2 regions of the Blautia sp. SF-50 genome follow, and region 2 is predicted to be linked to the other one. Evidence: predicted binding sites of a transcription regulator. Region 2 holds the regulator's gene; the other holds the start of a gene.
The links. Region 2 encodes HrcA, which represses chaperone genes, less so after heat shock. Its sites were predicted from a motif close to TGTTAGCACTCNNNNNNNNNGAGTGCTAACA; they were not measured.
Positions count from the first base shown of each region.

Region 1: a site for HrcA is predicted at 2,735-2,765, ahead of BLP57_RS17350 (Hsp20/alpha crystallin family protein). Genes of this name have one in related genera too.

Region 1 is NZ_FMUW01000063.1:534-6,193, forward strand. It holds gene BLP57_RS17340 (AraC family transcriptional regulator) at 1-780, shown strand, start outside; gene BLP57_RS17345 (glycoside hydrolase family 36 protein) at 796-2,427, opposite strand; gene BLP57_RS17350 (Hsp20/alpha crystallin family protein) at 2,943-3,395, shown strand; gene BLP57_RS17355 (orotate phosphoribosyltransferase) at 3,764-4,408, shown strand; gene BLP57_RS17940 (hypothetical protein) at 4,478-5,479, opposite strand.
Region 2 is NZ_FMUW01000013.1:2,563-12,671, forward strand. It holds gene BLP57_RS09530 (sensor histidine kinase) at 1-1,263, opposite strand, end outside; gene BLP57_RS09535 (ABC transporter substrate-binding protein) at 1,509-2,744, shown strand; gene BLP57_RS09540 (carbohydrate ABC transporter permease) at 2,823-3,701, shown strand; gene BLP57_RS09545 (carbohydrate ABC transporter permease) at 3,713-4,567, shown strand; gene BLP57_RS09550 (glycoside hydrolase family 172 protein) at 4,604-5,713, shown strand; gene BLP57_RS09555 (ABC transporter substrate-binding protein) at 5,729-6,982, shown strand; gene hrcA (heat-inducible transcriptional repressor HrcA) at 7,158-8,201, shown strand; gene grpE (nucleotide exchange factor GrpE) at 8,220-8,855, shown strand; gene dnaK (molecular chaperone DnaK) at 8,909-10,109, shown strand, end outside.

The DNA.
Region 1 (5,660 bases), on a different contig from region 2:
TGGGAAAAATGTACACCGGAACAGTCCTACGGCCCTGGTGTCCGGCGATATTACACCATCCATTTTGTGCTGAGCGGACAGGGATATTTCTATATGAACAACCGGAAATATACCTTGAAAGCCGGACAGTGCTTTTTCATTCCTCCTGTGACCAGCTCTCTCTACAAAGCGGAACCTTCTGATCCCTGGACTTATATCTGGATCTGTTTCAACGGGGAAAACGCTCCAACGCTTTGCGAACACTGCCATCTTACCGGGGAAACTCCGGTCCAGCAGCTGAATTCGGTTCTTCCATATCAGGAAACTATTCTTGAAATGATGGCTCATCCACAACTGACGCCTTCCGGTGATGCCTATATCCAGAGCGGTCTTTACCGGATCATTGCCCTGCTGGAGGAAGAATTTCATGCTTCCTACACCACCATGGAATCCAACGATAATTTTTACATCACACAGGCTGTTGATTACATCAAAAAAAGTCCGCTACAGAATATCACTGTGACAGATGTTGCTGACTATCTCCATATCAGCCGCAGCCACCTTTACGGACTTTTTAAAAAACATCTTGGAACCACACCCCAAGCATTCCTGACTTCAGCCAAGATCATCAACGCCCGGGAGCTTCTGACCATCACGGATATCCCTGTCTCCAGCGTGGCGTTCTCCTGCGGATATCAAAATCCATTTGCCTTTTCCCGTGCCTTCAAAAAAGAAACCGGCATGACGCCACGGGAATACCGGGAAAAATATCATCATGCCGAGGATCTTCTGGATTGCTGAACCACTTTTCCTGATTTACGGAACAACTACCTTGGCATTATAGTACTCCACCGTAGCATCCATGGTCGGACCTTCGTTGTCAAACCAGTCATAAGTGATAGTTTCGCCGTTTTCTCCCCATACCTCCGGGCAGTCGATTTCTTCCCAGTCAAGCGGAACAAAATGCTCTTCCTGTTCTGATGCACGCAGCATGATCTGATGCAGCTCCTCAAATTCCTCCGGATTCAAAACTCCAGGTTTTGCGGATACAAACAGTGGTGTACCGCTCTTTGCAAGAACGTCTGCCCACTGACGATTTTTCTCCCATGGGATCATTCCGAAAATACCGACACAGTCTGCATCAATATGGTAAAACGTATTGTGCTGCGGAAGACGGAATGCCAGCGTATTTACGCCCATTCGTCTGGTACGCTCCCAGATACGTCCGCTGGTATCGTCACCGGTCCGATTCAGATGCATCAGGCCTGCGCCGAGATGTCCGATGGTATTGCAGCCGATGATCACTGCGTTGTTGCTCCGGGAAGCATCATAAATCTCCTGATAAAGCATTTTTACGATTTCTGCGCTGGTTTTGGTCTGATCATAAAAATGCCATTTCTCCATGGAATTGTCTCTTAAATTCGCCTCAAATCCCCACTTCCCAAAGAGATCAAAGGTAGAAAAATCATGCTTGATCAGCGTGTATCCCCAATCACAGATCCTCTCGATATCTTTACGGATATATTCCAGTGCATCCGGGTGGGACGGATCGAGACAGTCATTATAGGAAATCCTCCACTCATTCGGGATATTCTCATCTTCATTAAGAAGCAGACGGACCCAGATACCCGGGCGGACACCTTTTTTCTCCAGCTTGTCTGCAAGACCTTTCATATCCGGAAATCTGGCATTGCCTTTTGTCCAGGGTCCACCGTTGTATTCATCCAGGCGGTGATGCTCCTGCCAGCAATCATCAATGACCATGAACGGAGGATTTTTTACACCTTCGGTCAGTTTCAGGATATAATCGGTATCACTTAAGATCTCCTCTTCGGAGCTGTCACCGTAAGCATAGTACCAGTTATTGCTTCCATATACCGGAAACTCTGGGAAGATCGGATCTGTACACATTTTTTCACAGAATTTCTGTGCAGTTTCAAAAGTATCTGCTCCTTCTGCTTCCATGCAGACGATCTGTGCGGCACACAGCTTTCTTCCTTTCAGCTGTACTCCTGTATTTCCGCAGCGAACATCCAGAAACAAAGTAATTCCTTTGGTATCCACCTGCCAGCAGCACATAGCAGAAGGACGGACCTTTACGCCAAAGCAGAGAACCTTCTCAGAAAGCTTCGCCAGAAAATACCATGGCAGATAACGGTTTCCGCTCATTCCATGCCATTCCGCATCACCATAGGTACGTTCCCAGGCATCTCCCAGAAATCTGGCTGATTTCGGGATCTTATAGTTCCATCTCAGCTTCACACATCTCACTGCATCCTCGGATGTGACAAATATATCCTCATGTTCACCTGCGTCCTGAAATTCCACAGTAGTTGCACCGGCAGCTACTGTCGTCTGCCCTCCCTGGCACACAAGTCTCTCCTCTTCTGTTTCCACTGTTACATAATCCGGTACCCCAAGCTTAAAATCTGCATATTTTTTCTGCATTATTCTCTCCTCCTGTACTTTTTCATTTACATTTTGCTTTACCTGCATACTCATGAACACTGTCTTTCTATCGTCTGTTCAACTCAGAAGAATGTACGAAAAATTTTTTTAATACATTTTGTCTATATGCCTTATTATATTGATTTTTTTGGTTTTTTCTATGCTTTAAAGTTATTATAACATTGCAGAATGTTCAATCTGCATAAGCTTTTCAGTCCTTGTCCGATTCGCTTTTTAATATAAGAACATAAAGGGCTAAAACTGGAAATTAGTTTTTCATTTTACGGAACACAAATTCTTCACATTTTTTTAGCACTCACCTATTGACTTTGCTAACAACAGGTGTTATATTACATATAGAACAAAGGAGAAGATAAAAAAGAACTTCCAGATGTTCAGAATAAAACCAAACGATCACCACTGCGGAATAACCCGAAGTGGTAACTATATACCGGCAACAGTTGGATTTCTTGATCCACCGGAACGGCTTTTCAATTTGAAAGGAGAAATGACTTATGATGTTCCCGAGTGTATTTGGAGAAAACTTATTTGATGACTGGATGGATGATTTTGGATTCAGAGATAATTTCTTTAGCGGAAAGAACCCTCTTTATGGCAAACATGCAAAAAATATCATGAAAACTGATGTACGTGAAACAGATAAAGGCTATGAGCTGGATGTAGATCTTCCAGGATTTAAGAAAGATGAAGTACAGGTACAGCTGAAGGATGGTTATCTTACCATCTCCGCTGCCAAGGGTCTTGACAAAGACGAGGAAGACAAGAAAGGCAATTATATCCGCCGTGAACGTTATGCCGGCAGCACAAGCAGAAGCTTCTATGTTGGTAATGGTGTAAAAAACGAAGATGTCCATGCAAAATTTGAGAACGGTGTTCTGAGACTTTCTATTCCGAAAAAAGCAGCTGAAGAGATTGAAGCTGATAAATATGTATCTATTGAAGGCTGACATCGACTCACTCTCACAGGGGGAGAATCCATAAGGATTCTCCTCCTCTTTTTTATACGCAATAATACATATGACACTCTCTTTCCAATTTACTACGTACTCACAAGTACTTTCACTCTATAGTAATGATCCTATTGTCAAAGTTTTCATGATATTGGATATTTTTTAACAAATACGCTTGATTTTTTGAATATTTTTTATATATTTTGCATTATATTATTTCATTTTTTTGAAATTAATGGTATAATATGCACAGCTAATCGGATATTTGCAATCCGCATTCGGTTAAATAAATCTGTTTCGTAATCCTTCAGGATAATTCTCCTGAACAACCACGTAAAACACGATCACGACAGGAGGTTTTTATTATGGATCAGGACAACATCATAAAAATTTATGCACGCAATGACAACCGCATACAGCTTAAAATGATTCCGGGACACTTCGTAACATCCCAGTCCCATATCACACACTACCTGGATCTCACTACTATGAAATCCAGATGCGCTGAAGCACAGCGTATTGCATCCGCTCTCGCAGCAAATTACGAAGCATCCATTCCGGTAGACACCATCGTCTGCATGGACGGACTTGAAGTGATCGGTGCTTATCTCGCCGAAGAACTGACCAAAGCCGGCGTCCTTTCCATGAACGCACACCAGACCATCTACGTCATCACCCCTGAGTTCAATAGCACCGGGCAGATGATCTTCCGCGACAACTATGAACCAATGATCAATGGAAAAAACATCCTCATCCTAAATGGTTCCATCACCACCGGATCCACATTGAACCGAGCTATCGAAAGCGTTCTGTACTATGGCGGTAAGATCCGCGGCGTGGCAGCCATCTACAGCAGTGTAGACAGTGTAGCCACACTCCCTGTCCACTCTATCTTTCAGGCCAGAGACATCCCGGACTATCGCTCCTACCGCTCTGACAACTGCCCACTGTGCAAAAAACGCCAGAAGATCGATGCTATTGTCAGCAGTTACGGATATTCTGTATTATAAGATTCAGATCAATCAACGAATCCCCCATGGATAGCAAAACCAGTGGGGGATTCTCTTTATCTTTTCTTATTATAATTGATATTCTCTGTACATGGCTTCACGCATTTCTTTATCTGTAACAACCTTCTGAATCTCATTACCACGATTATCAAGTATAAGCCTGTTGATCAGAACACTAAGTCGTTCTTCCCCCTGGGCCATTCCCTGAGCTATTCCCTGAGCCATTCCCTGGGCCATTCCCTGAGCCATTCCCTGAGCCATTCCCTGTTCTCGCCCCAGTGCTTCAGCCTGTTCCTTAGCTTCCGCCATCAGTCTTGCCCTTTTCTCAGATTCCAGTTCCAGAACATGTCCACCCATAATCTCACCTATTCCTTTCCGGACTTTCTCCTCATTTCTGAAAATATGATCAGATATCCGAGTTATCAGTCCAATCAGATCACTGAACAGTTCAGACCTTCCAGATTCAGTGATCTCTACCTCCAGTTTACTCCGGATCACTTCATATTCATTCAGTAATTCCTGAAAAAGTTGTGGATTCTCACTCATCTCATGCCCTCTTTTTTCATATCGCATGATATAAAAAGGAAGCAGCATAAGAAGACTCTTTTCAAATATCTTATCTTTTGTATAATTCTCTACTTTAATGGCAGGCACTCTGTACAAATGACATCCCCCATCCGGAAAAACCACATCCACTTCCAGAAAATCCGGCGTATTCCTACTATTCCTCAGATACAACACACAAGAACGTGGAAACTCCATCCGATACCTCCGTCCCTGCTTTCTGGCAAACTCAACAGCAGTTGCAAAATCATACTCTATCATCCGTACAGCCATTGTCGTGTCATCCGTACTCTGACATTCTATATGATAAATCCTGTTTCCGATCAACAGCCGCGAATCCGTAATAATCTCACCATCCACCCGCTGATACTCATTACGCAGCTGCACAATCTCCACATCAGCCGGGTATGATGTATGAAAAACATCATTGATCAAAGGCACGACCAGAAACGTCATTTTCTCCATCATAGTACGAAAAACATCATCAAAAATCGTATTATCTCTCAAACAATACTCCTTCTGGTATATACAATTATACCATCAACCAAACACTTCAGAAACCCTGTATACAGTTTTTATAAATATTTTTGAAAAAACGCTTCAGACATTGAAGCAAAAAGAAACCAAATAAATGGATAGATCTTATAAGATATACAAATCATACCACACATCCCACCACAACACCACA
Region 2 (10,109 bases):
TCCAAGGGACTGGCAGGTACGGATCGATCCCAGGATATTGTAAAGAAAATGCGGATTGATCTGTGACTGGAGCAGCTGGTATTTCAGACGTTCTTCGTTTACGGAAAGATTTACAATGGACTTCAGGTTTCCGGCTATTGTGTGCTGCATATCTTCAAAGGTGATGCCCAGTCTGTCAATCTCATCATACCTGGAAGGATCATCCGGGTGGGGAACAGTAACGATAGATAGATGTTCCGGGTCATATCCCAGCTGAAAGGCTTCCATTGCATAGGAAAGTGCAGTGATCTTCCGGGTAAGATTTTCGGAAAACAGGATAACGATGATAACAGTAAGGAGCAAGAAAATAAGGACAGTGATCAGTAAGGCACGGATCAGGATGTGCGTGTTGCCCTGAATATAGCTTTCCGGGATTTCGGTAACATGAAGCCAGCCATTGCTTAAGGTGCAGCAGTTATAATATTTGTCGCCGCTGTGAAAAGAAGAATCTGCATTTCCTTTGAGTTTCTGAAACTGTGCTTTGGAAATTCCGGATAAATTCAGTGAGGATGTATTTTTTGCTGCAATCTCTCCGTGATCTGTGAGAATGTAGCTGTATATGCGGGAATCCAAAGCAGCAGGCTGCAGATAAGTGGTAAGCTCTGAGGTGTCCAGAGCAATGCCGTAGGCGTATTCCAGAATACCGGTGGCCTGATTTTTCAGTGCCCGGACGCAGAGGATCACATCGGCAGATGATTTTTTTGTGGACAGTATTTTAGGCAGAGGCATATTGGAAACCGGTATCCAGACAGAGGAAAAGCCTGAACCGGAAACAATATTTTTATCCAGACCATATGCAGAAAGCTCATCTGTGGAAAAGAAGTACAGGCTTTCTTTTGAACCGAGCTGATCGGGCTGCAGAAAAACATATATATGGAAGAAATCGAATGTGGATTTATACAGCGAAATATTGTTTTTTACAGTGGTGAATTTTTTCAGTGCATCTACCTTATTAGAGGAAGGCTGATTTAGGGAGTACATTTGAAACTGTATGGTATCTGCTACATTTTCAACCTGACCGAGGCGGTCGTTCAGCTGAGAGACCAGCTGCTTGTCAGTCATTACGGCAGAATCGATGATACGATCTCTGGCAATGTTATAGGAAATGTGATAGCTGATGAAGGTCAGGGAAATCAGAGGTACCATAGTTGCGATCAGAAATGCGAGCAGGAGCTTATAGCGAAATGAGGAAAAAATGGGTGGGATACATTTGTGGAATTTCATAGTACATATTCTCCTTTATGTCAAAAACAAATTAATGAAACCGAATCCAGCTGTGAAAAAAGCCGTTACAAATATAGATTATATAAAAGGATTATAAAAAATTAACAACAAAAATACAAGAGAACGAAAAATAATATAAATAAATCATAAAATATTGTATTTAGAATGAGGGGGCTCTCTGGTATCCTTAAACCATCAAAAACAGGTGTGGACAAACACGAAAATGTCCAGAAAGGAAGAAAGATATGAAGAAAAAAGTAATGAGTGCAGTTTTGGCAGCAGCGATGGTTGTGGGTATGGCAGGTAACGTGGTTACTGTTTCCGCAAAGGAAAAATATGATCTTACCTTATACAGCGTCAACACCACAGACCCGGATTTTGAGGACTGGCTTGCAAATGTGGAAGATGCCACGGGCCTGAACATTAATGTAATTGCGGCACCTACAGATACAGATACCCGTCAGCAGAAGATCACCACAATGCTTTCCACAGGAGATACTTCCGTGGATGTCATTGAGATCAACGATGAGATGAGCGCGGCATTTAAAAATTCCGGATGGCTGGAAGGACTGAACGATACAGTAATGACAGATGATATCGCTGATCAGTTTGCCCAGGGATATGTAAAGGATATGATCACAGATAAGGACGGAAACATCGTCGGTGTTCCAGGCTATACAGGATATCTTGCATTCTGGGTAAATCAGGAGATCATGGATGAGGTCGGAATCAAATCCATTGATACAAAAGAGGATTTCATGAAGTATATGAAGGCTGTTTCCAAGGACGGAAGATTCGGCTACGGCGGTTCCTGGGAGAAAACCTATGCATTTAACGAGCTTGCACAGTTTGTAAACATGTTCGGCGGCGATTATTTTGACTGGACCAAAGAGGAAAACAAGGAAGCAGTTCAGTTCCTTCACGATCTGGTTGCTAATAAAGAAACATCCATCGAACAGATTGCAGATAAATATGACCAGATGAATCCGAAGATCAATGACGGAAAATACGGATGCTGGTTTATGTGGGGGCTTGGAACAGATTATGCAAAGGCAGATATGCTTGGCGCAGATAAGATCCACATGGAAATGGTACCGGATTTCAGCGGCAAGGGAGAGCGTGCGATCTTTACAGATTCCTGGAGCTATGTTCTCAACAAAGCATCCAAGAATAAAGATGCAGCTGTGAAATTCCTCCAGTATATGGCTGATGAAGGCGGAATGGAAGCTTCCTATAAAGCATTTGACAGATATCCTGCAAGAAAGGATGTTGCAGAGAAGGTAGTTCCGGATTCTGACCCGGCAAAAGAAATGTACAGCAGATATGCAAATGAATGCAATGTACAGGGACGTCCGATGGTGGCACAGACAATGGAATTTATCAGCGATATGGGAACAATCTTCCAGTCCTGTATGAAAGACGAGATTACAGTTGATGAGTTCTGCAAGAAGGCTCAGGATGTGGTAGATATGTATAAGTAAAAGATATAAAAAAACAGCAATGTAAAGCAGAGGTAAAAGTCTGCTTTACATTGCTTGATGAACAGGGAGGAAAGTTCCATGACAATAAGCAAAAAAAATATGAAGTGGATACCATGGCTTTTGATCCTGCCGGTTGTACTGATTCGAGGTTTTACAACAGTATATCCCATTCTGATGACTGTGAAAAACAGCTTCTTTAATATCAGTATCCTTGCAGGTATCAATGAATTTATAGGCTTCAAGAATTACCTGAAGGTATTTTCTGATCCTAAAGTGCTCACATCGATCAGCTTTACGGCAATATTTGTGGTTGCTTCCATGATCTTTCATGTGATCCTCGGAGTTATCCTGGCACTGATCCTGAATATGAAATTCAAAGGCCGCCGTTTTCTGAGGACCATCGTGCTGATCCCGTGGGCTATGCCTGCAGTAGTAGCCGGTATGGCTGCAAAATGGGCATTTAACAATGATTATGGTCTGATCAATGATTTTATCCGCTGGTTTGTACCGGGTTACCAGAACAGCTGGCTGATCAATACAGGTACTGCAAGAGCAGCGGTAATTGCAATGGACCTGTGGAAGGACCTTCCGTTCTTTGCAATTCTTGTACTTTCCGGACTTCAGTTTATTTCCGGCGATATCTATGAGGCAGCAAAGGTAGACGGTGCAAACGGGATCCAGAGCTTTTTCCGGATCACACTTCCGCTGATCGCAAAAAATGTCCTGACTTTATGTATTCCGTTCACACTCTGGAGACTGACAACCTTCGATCTGGTTTATTCCATGACATCTGGAGGCCCTGGAGAGGATACTGCGCTGATCGCATACAGAATCACAACAGAAGCATTTACAAATCTAAACGTAGGATATGCTTCGGCGCTGGCTATGCTGCTGTTTGTTGTAATGGCGATCTTCAGCTGGCTGAATATACGTGTTATGAATAAGTTTGACAGTTAGGGGGAATTATCGTGAAGAATACAGGAAAATATAATGTTTATCATGGAGTGGTAGCCGTTGGAAGATGGGTTCTGTTTGCAGTTGTGGCTTTTCTGATCCTGTTCCCGGTTTACTGGATCTTTATTTCTTCGATCACACCGTCAGGAGAACTGTTTAAAACACCGATCGATTATCTTCCGGATCATCCCACACTGGAAAGCTATAAATTTCTGATACAGAATGTAGGACTGCTTTCAAAGATCGGAAATACAGTTCTGATCGTAGGCATTACACTTGTGATCAGTACCGTGCTGTGTGCAATGGCTGCCTATGGCTTCTCAAGATTTAACTCAAAGGGAGTTTCTGTTGCATTTGCGTTTGTTCTGGCTACCATGCTGATCCCTGAGGTTGTCACAGCCCGCCCGCTGTATGAGTTTATGCAGAAGGTAAAGCTGTATGATACATATCCGGGACTTATCCTTCTTTATATCAGTACCGTTATACCGTTTACGGTTCTGATCCTCAGAAACTTTGTCGGTGAGATCCCGATCTCACTGGAGGAGGCAGCTGCTATTGACGGCGCATCTTTTTCACAGAGACTGTTTACGATCGTTCTGCCGCTGATGAAGCCGGCAATCGCTACGGTTTGCATTATCAACTTTATTACCTGTCTGAATAACTTTTTCACACCGTTGTTTTATTCAAATGGTATTCAGGTACTTTCTGTTTCCATCGTACAGCTTCCGTTACGTGACAACATGTATGGAGTTCCGTGGGATCTTGTCAGCGCCATGGGATGGATCATCCTTCTTCCGATCATTATCTTTGTAGCTGTTTTTGAGAAACAGATCATGGATGGTATCATGGCAGGTGGAGTAAAAGCGTAAATATTTTTAATTTCCAAAAGAGAGGAGAAAACAGATATGTATCAGGCATTTACAGGCGGACTGGGAGGGATCGCACTTGCAAAGCATGGAAAAAGCCGTGCGATTAATGCAGAAAATCCTCATGGAGAAAAAGGCAGAGGCGGTATGGCTGCAAGTCATCTCGGACCGTCCAGAAAAGGAAGCCCGTGTCTTAAGGATATTGAGCCGGGAGCTGTGGTAACTCTGGCAGAAATGGAAGGACCGGGACAGATCAATCATATTTGGATCACCGTCGACAACAAGACTACAGAGGCAGATTGCTTTGTACTGAGGGATCTTGTGATCCGTATGTACTGGGATGACGAGGAAACTCCTTCCGTGGAAAGTCCTCTGGGTGATTTCTTCTGCTGCGGATTCGGAAGAGAATGTTTTGTAAATTCTGTTCCGGTGGCTGTTGTTCCAAACAGGGGCTTTAACTGCTATTTCCCGATGCCGTTTAAGAAGAAAGCAAAGATCACACTGGAAAACCAGCATGCAAATAAAATCCCGGCTTTCTTTTATCAGGTAGATTACTGTCTCTATGATGAGCTTCCGGACGATATTGCTTATTTCCATGCGCAGTGGAGAAGGGAACGGTTGACAGAAAAAACAAAAGATTATACAATTTTGGATGGAGTAAAAGGAAAAGGCCATTATATAGGAACCTACATGGCACTTACCACACTGGAACGTTACTGGTGGGGCGAGGGAGAAATGAAGTTTTATATTGACGGAGATGAGGAGTATCCGACCATCTGCGGAACAGGAACGGAAGATTACTTTGGAGGTTCCTGGAGCTTTGCCAAACAGGTGGATGGAAAAACCGTGGAACAGAATTATAACACACCGTATCTGGGATATCCGTATTATTCTGCTCATGACGAACTGATCCACAATTTTTATCACAATGATGACTGCCCGCCAATGCGAGGCTTTTACAGATGGCACTTACAGGATCCGATCTGCTTTGAAGAGGATCTTCGCGTTACGATCCAGCAGATAGGCGTCGGATACCGTGGCCTGTTTGAACGACAGGATGATGTAGCAAGTGTAGCGTACTGGTATCAGACACTTCCTCATGCACCGTTCCAGCCGTTGATGTCAAAAGAGGATAGATGGCCCAGATAAAAAGGGTGGTAGAGATTGAAAAAACAGGTATTTTGCGGGGTATTTGCCCTGGCTCTGGCAGTGACAGGATGTGGAGTCCAGAAGAAGGAGGCTGTATCTGATATTGTGCCGGAGAACAGACAGGAACTGACGATCCTTCATGTGGATGCAGGCGCAGAAGGCTTTGATTCTTTTATCAGCCAGGCGGAAAAGGATCTTGGAATAAAGATCCATATTGAAAAATGTCCGGCCAATGCGGACAACCGCCAGGCCAAAATAGCAACTCTTCTGACATCAGGAGATGATTCTGTTGATCTGATCACAGTAAATGATGAGATGATATCCGAATTTAAACATAGGGGATTTCTTCTTCCGTTGGAAGATACGGTTATGACAGAGGAGACAGCGGCGAATTTTCCGCAGGAATACCTGAAAGAAATATGCATGTCAGACGGACATATTTTTTCGGTACCGTTCAAAATGGATATCATGGCATTCTGGGTGAACCAGGAATTGCTGGATCAGGCTGGTCTGGACAGACTCTCCTGTCTCAGTGATCTTGAGATCCTTCAGAAAAAGCTTCAGAATACGGGAAAATATGCATACGGGGATGCATGGGAGATTTCCTACATATATAACAGTATCAGCGAGTATGTCAATTTTTTCGGAGGAGATTATACAGACTGGACGGATCCGAAAACCAGAGAAGCGGCAGGATATATGAAGCGAATGCTGGATACAGGGATGATATCAGAGGAGAATCTGATCGACCAGCATGATCAGCTGAATGAAAAATTTATAAACGGCCAGTATGGATGTATGTTCATGTATACCGGTGCGTTGAGGACCTTTCAGAATGCAGGCGTATATGGAAAAGATAAGATCCATATGGCACCATTTCCGGAATTTGACGAGAAGGTGACCAATATCGCAACCTGGCAGTATGTACTGAATAAAAATTCTGATCATAAAGAAGCAGCTCTGAAGTTCCTTCAGTATGTGTCCGGATATGAGGCCAGTAAAAATTACGGACAGCTGACAAAAATGTGTCCGGCAAGACTGGATGTGATCGAGGATAAGAGTTTTGAGCTGGAGGGAATTGAAATGATTCGGCAATATCTGAAAGATTATAAGCTGAAGGCAAGACCACTGTGTGCCGATTCCATAGAAGCTGTTTCGTCCATGGGGACGGAGTTTCAGAAATATGTGCTGGGACAGAAAACAGAAACGGAATTTTTTGCCGGGGCACAGAACTGCATAGACCAGTATTACAAAAAAGCATCGTACTGATGCTTTTTTTGTTTTGAAAAAATAAGAACTTTTTTTCAAAACATATTGACAAATATTTTACATGGTGATATCTTAAAGACTGTAGATGTTAGCACTCCACCAAAATGAGTGCTAACAGATATAAAAAAAGAATCAACATCCGTCAGGAAAAACAAAAAGGAAAGGAGATGGCTTCATGGAAGAGGTGTTGAATGAGCGCAAACGAAAAATATTACAGGCAATCATCAAGACCTATATGGAGACCGGAGAACCGGTTGGATCCAGAACCATTTCCAAGTATGCGGATCTCAATGTAAGTTCCGCAACGATCCGAAATGAAATGTCAGACCTGACAGATATGGGCTATATCGTCCAGCCTCATACCTCGGCAGGAAGAATCCCTTCCGATAAAGGCTACAGACTTTATGTTAATGAGCTGATGAAGGAGAAGGAAGCAGAGGTTGCCGAGTTACGGGATCTGATCATTGAGAAGACAGATAAGATGGATAAGGTGCTTAAGAAAGTTGCGAAGGTTCTTGCCTCCAATACCAATTATGCCACCATGGTTTCTGTTCCACAGTACAGCGGCAACAAGATCAAGTTCATCCAGCTGTCGAGAATGAGCGAGCTTCAGCTTGTGGCAGTGGTTGTCAGTGACAACAACACAGTCCGGAACCAGATCATCAATCTGGATGAGGAAATGGACGACCAGACGATCCTGAAACTGAATCTTCTTCTTAACACCAATCTCAATGGGATCCCGATCCAGGATATCAACCTTGGGATGATCGCCAGACTGAAGGAACAGGCAGGCAGCCACAGCGGTGTGGTGGCAACGGTTCTGGATGCAGTGGCAGCCACCATTCATGTGGAAGAGGAAGATATGGAGATCTATACTTCAGGTGCAACTAACATCTTCAAGTATCCGGAGCTTGCCGATAAAGAGAAGGCAACGGAGCTGATCTCCGCATTTGAGGAGAAGCATGAACTTGCCGATCTTGTAAAAGAACAGATGTCAGATGGAGAGAATACAGGAATCCAGGTTTACATCGGTGATGAGATGCCGATCCAGACCATGAAGGACTGTAGCATTGTAACTGCCAGATATGAACTGGGAGACGGAATGTACGGAACCATCGGGATCATCGGTCCCAAACGAATGGATTATGAGAATGTAGTGGACAGTCTGAAGGAACTGAAGAATCATCTGGATGACGTTTTGAAAAAGAAGAAAACTTAGAAAGGCGGTAGAAAAAAAGTGTCGGAGGAAACAAAGAAAACATCCGAAGAGCAGGAAGCGGAGAAGGAAATCCCCGTAACTGACGGAGATCAGGAAGAAGAAAACCTGACACCGGAGGGAGAAGATCTGCCGGAGGAAGAAAACAATACTCCAGGCGAAGAAGCTGCCTCAGAGGATAAAAAAGAAGAAAAATCAAAAACTTCCTTCTTCGGAAAGAAGAAAAAAGATAAATCTGAGCAGAAGGTGGAGGAACTTACCGATCGCCTGAAGCGTACCATGGCTGAATTTGATAATTTCCGTAAAAGAACGGAAAAAGAAAAATCCAGCATGTACATCATCGGAGCAAAAGAGATCGTTGAAAAGATCCTGCCGGTTGTGGATAACTTCGAAAGAGGTCTTGCACAGGCACAGGAAGGTGATGCTTTTGCAGATGGAATGAAAATGATCTACAAGCAGCTTACCACAACACTGGATGAGCTTGGTGTGAAGCCGATCGAAGCAGTGGGAAAGGAATTCAACCCGGATTTCCATAATGCAGTGATGCATGTGGAGGATGAAGAGGTTGGAGAGAACATCGTGGTGGAAGAATTCCAGAAGGGTTACACCTACAAGGATTTCGTAGTACGCCACAGTATGGTGAAGGTTGCGAACTAACTGACAACAAACTTTATTTTAACAGATACAGACTAAAACAGGAGGAAAAAATCATGGGAAAGATTATTGGTATTGACTTAGGTACAACAAACAGCTGTGTAGCCGTAATGGAAGGTGGACAGCCGACAGTTATCGCAAATACAGAAGGCGCAAGAACAACACCATCCGTTGTAGCATTCACAAAAACAGGAGAGCGTCTGGTAGGTGAGCCTGCAAAACGTCAGGCAGTTACAAATGCAGACAGAACGATCTCCTCTATCAAAAGAGAGATGGGTACCGATTACCGTGTAACCATCGATGACAAGAAATATTCTCCACAGGAGATCTCCGCAATGATCCTTCAGAAACTGAAAAAGGATGCAGAGGCATATCTTGGTGAGAAAGTAACAGAGGCAGTTATCACAGTTCCGGCTTACTTCAACGATGCTCAGCGTCAGGCTACCAAAGATGCAGGTAAGATCGCAGGTCTTGATGTAAAACGTATCATCAACGAGCCTACAGCAGCAGCTCTTGCATATGGTCTTGACAATGAGAAAGAGCAGAAGATCATGGTATACGACCTTGGCGGTGGTACATTTGATGTATCTGTGATCGAGATTGGTGATGGCGTTATCGAGGTTCTTTCCACAGCTGGTAACAACCGTCTTGGTGGAGATGACTTTGATAAGAAAGTTACAGATTACATGCTTTCCGAGTTCAAGAGAACAGAGGGCGTAGATCTTAGCAACGATAAGATGGCTCTTCAGAGACTGAAAGAGGCAGCTGAGAAAGCTAAGAAAGAGCTTTCTTCCGCAACAACAACAAACATCAACCTTCCGTTCATCACAGCTACAGCTGAGGGACCGAAGCATTTTGATATGAACCTTACAAGAGCTAAATTTGATGAGCTGACACATGATCTTGTAGAGATGACTGCAGAGCCGGTTCGCCGTGCACTGTCTGATGCAGGTATCACAGCTTCCGAGCTTGGCCAGGTACTTCTGGTTGGTGGTTCTTCCCGTATCCCGGCTGTACAGGATAAGGTAAGACAGTTAACTGGCAAAGAGCCAAGCAAGAACCTGAACCCGGATGAGTGTGTTGCACTTGGTGCTTCCGTACAGGGTGGTAAACTTGCAGGTGATGCAGGTGCCGGTGATATCCTTCTTCTGGATGTTACTCCACTGTCACTGTCCATCGAGACAATGGGTGGTATCGCAACTCGTCTGATCGAGAGAAATACTACAATTCCTACAAAGAAGAGCCAGATCTTCTCTA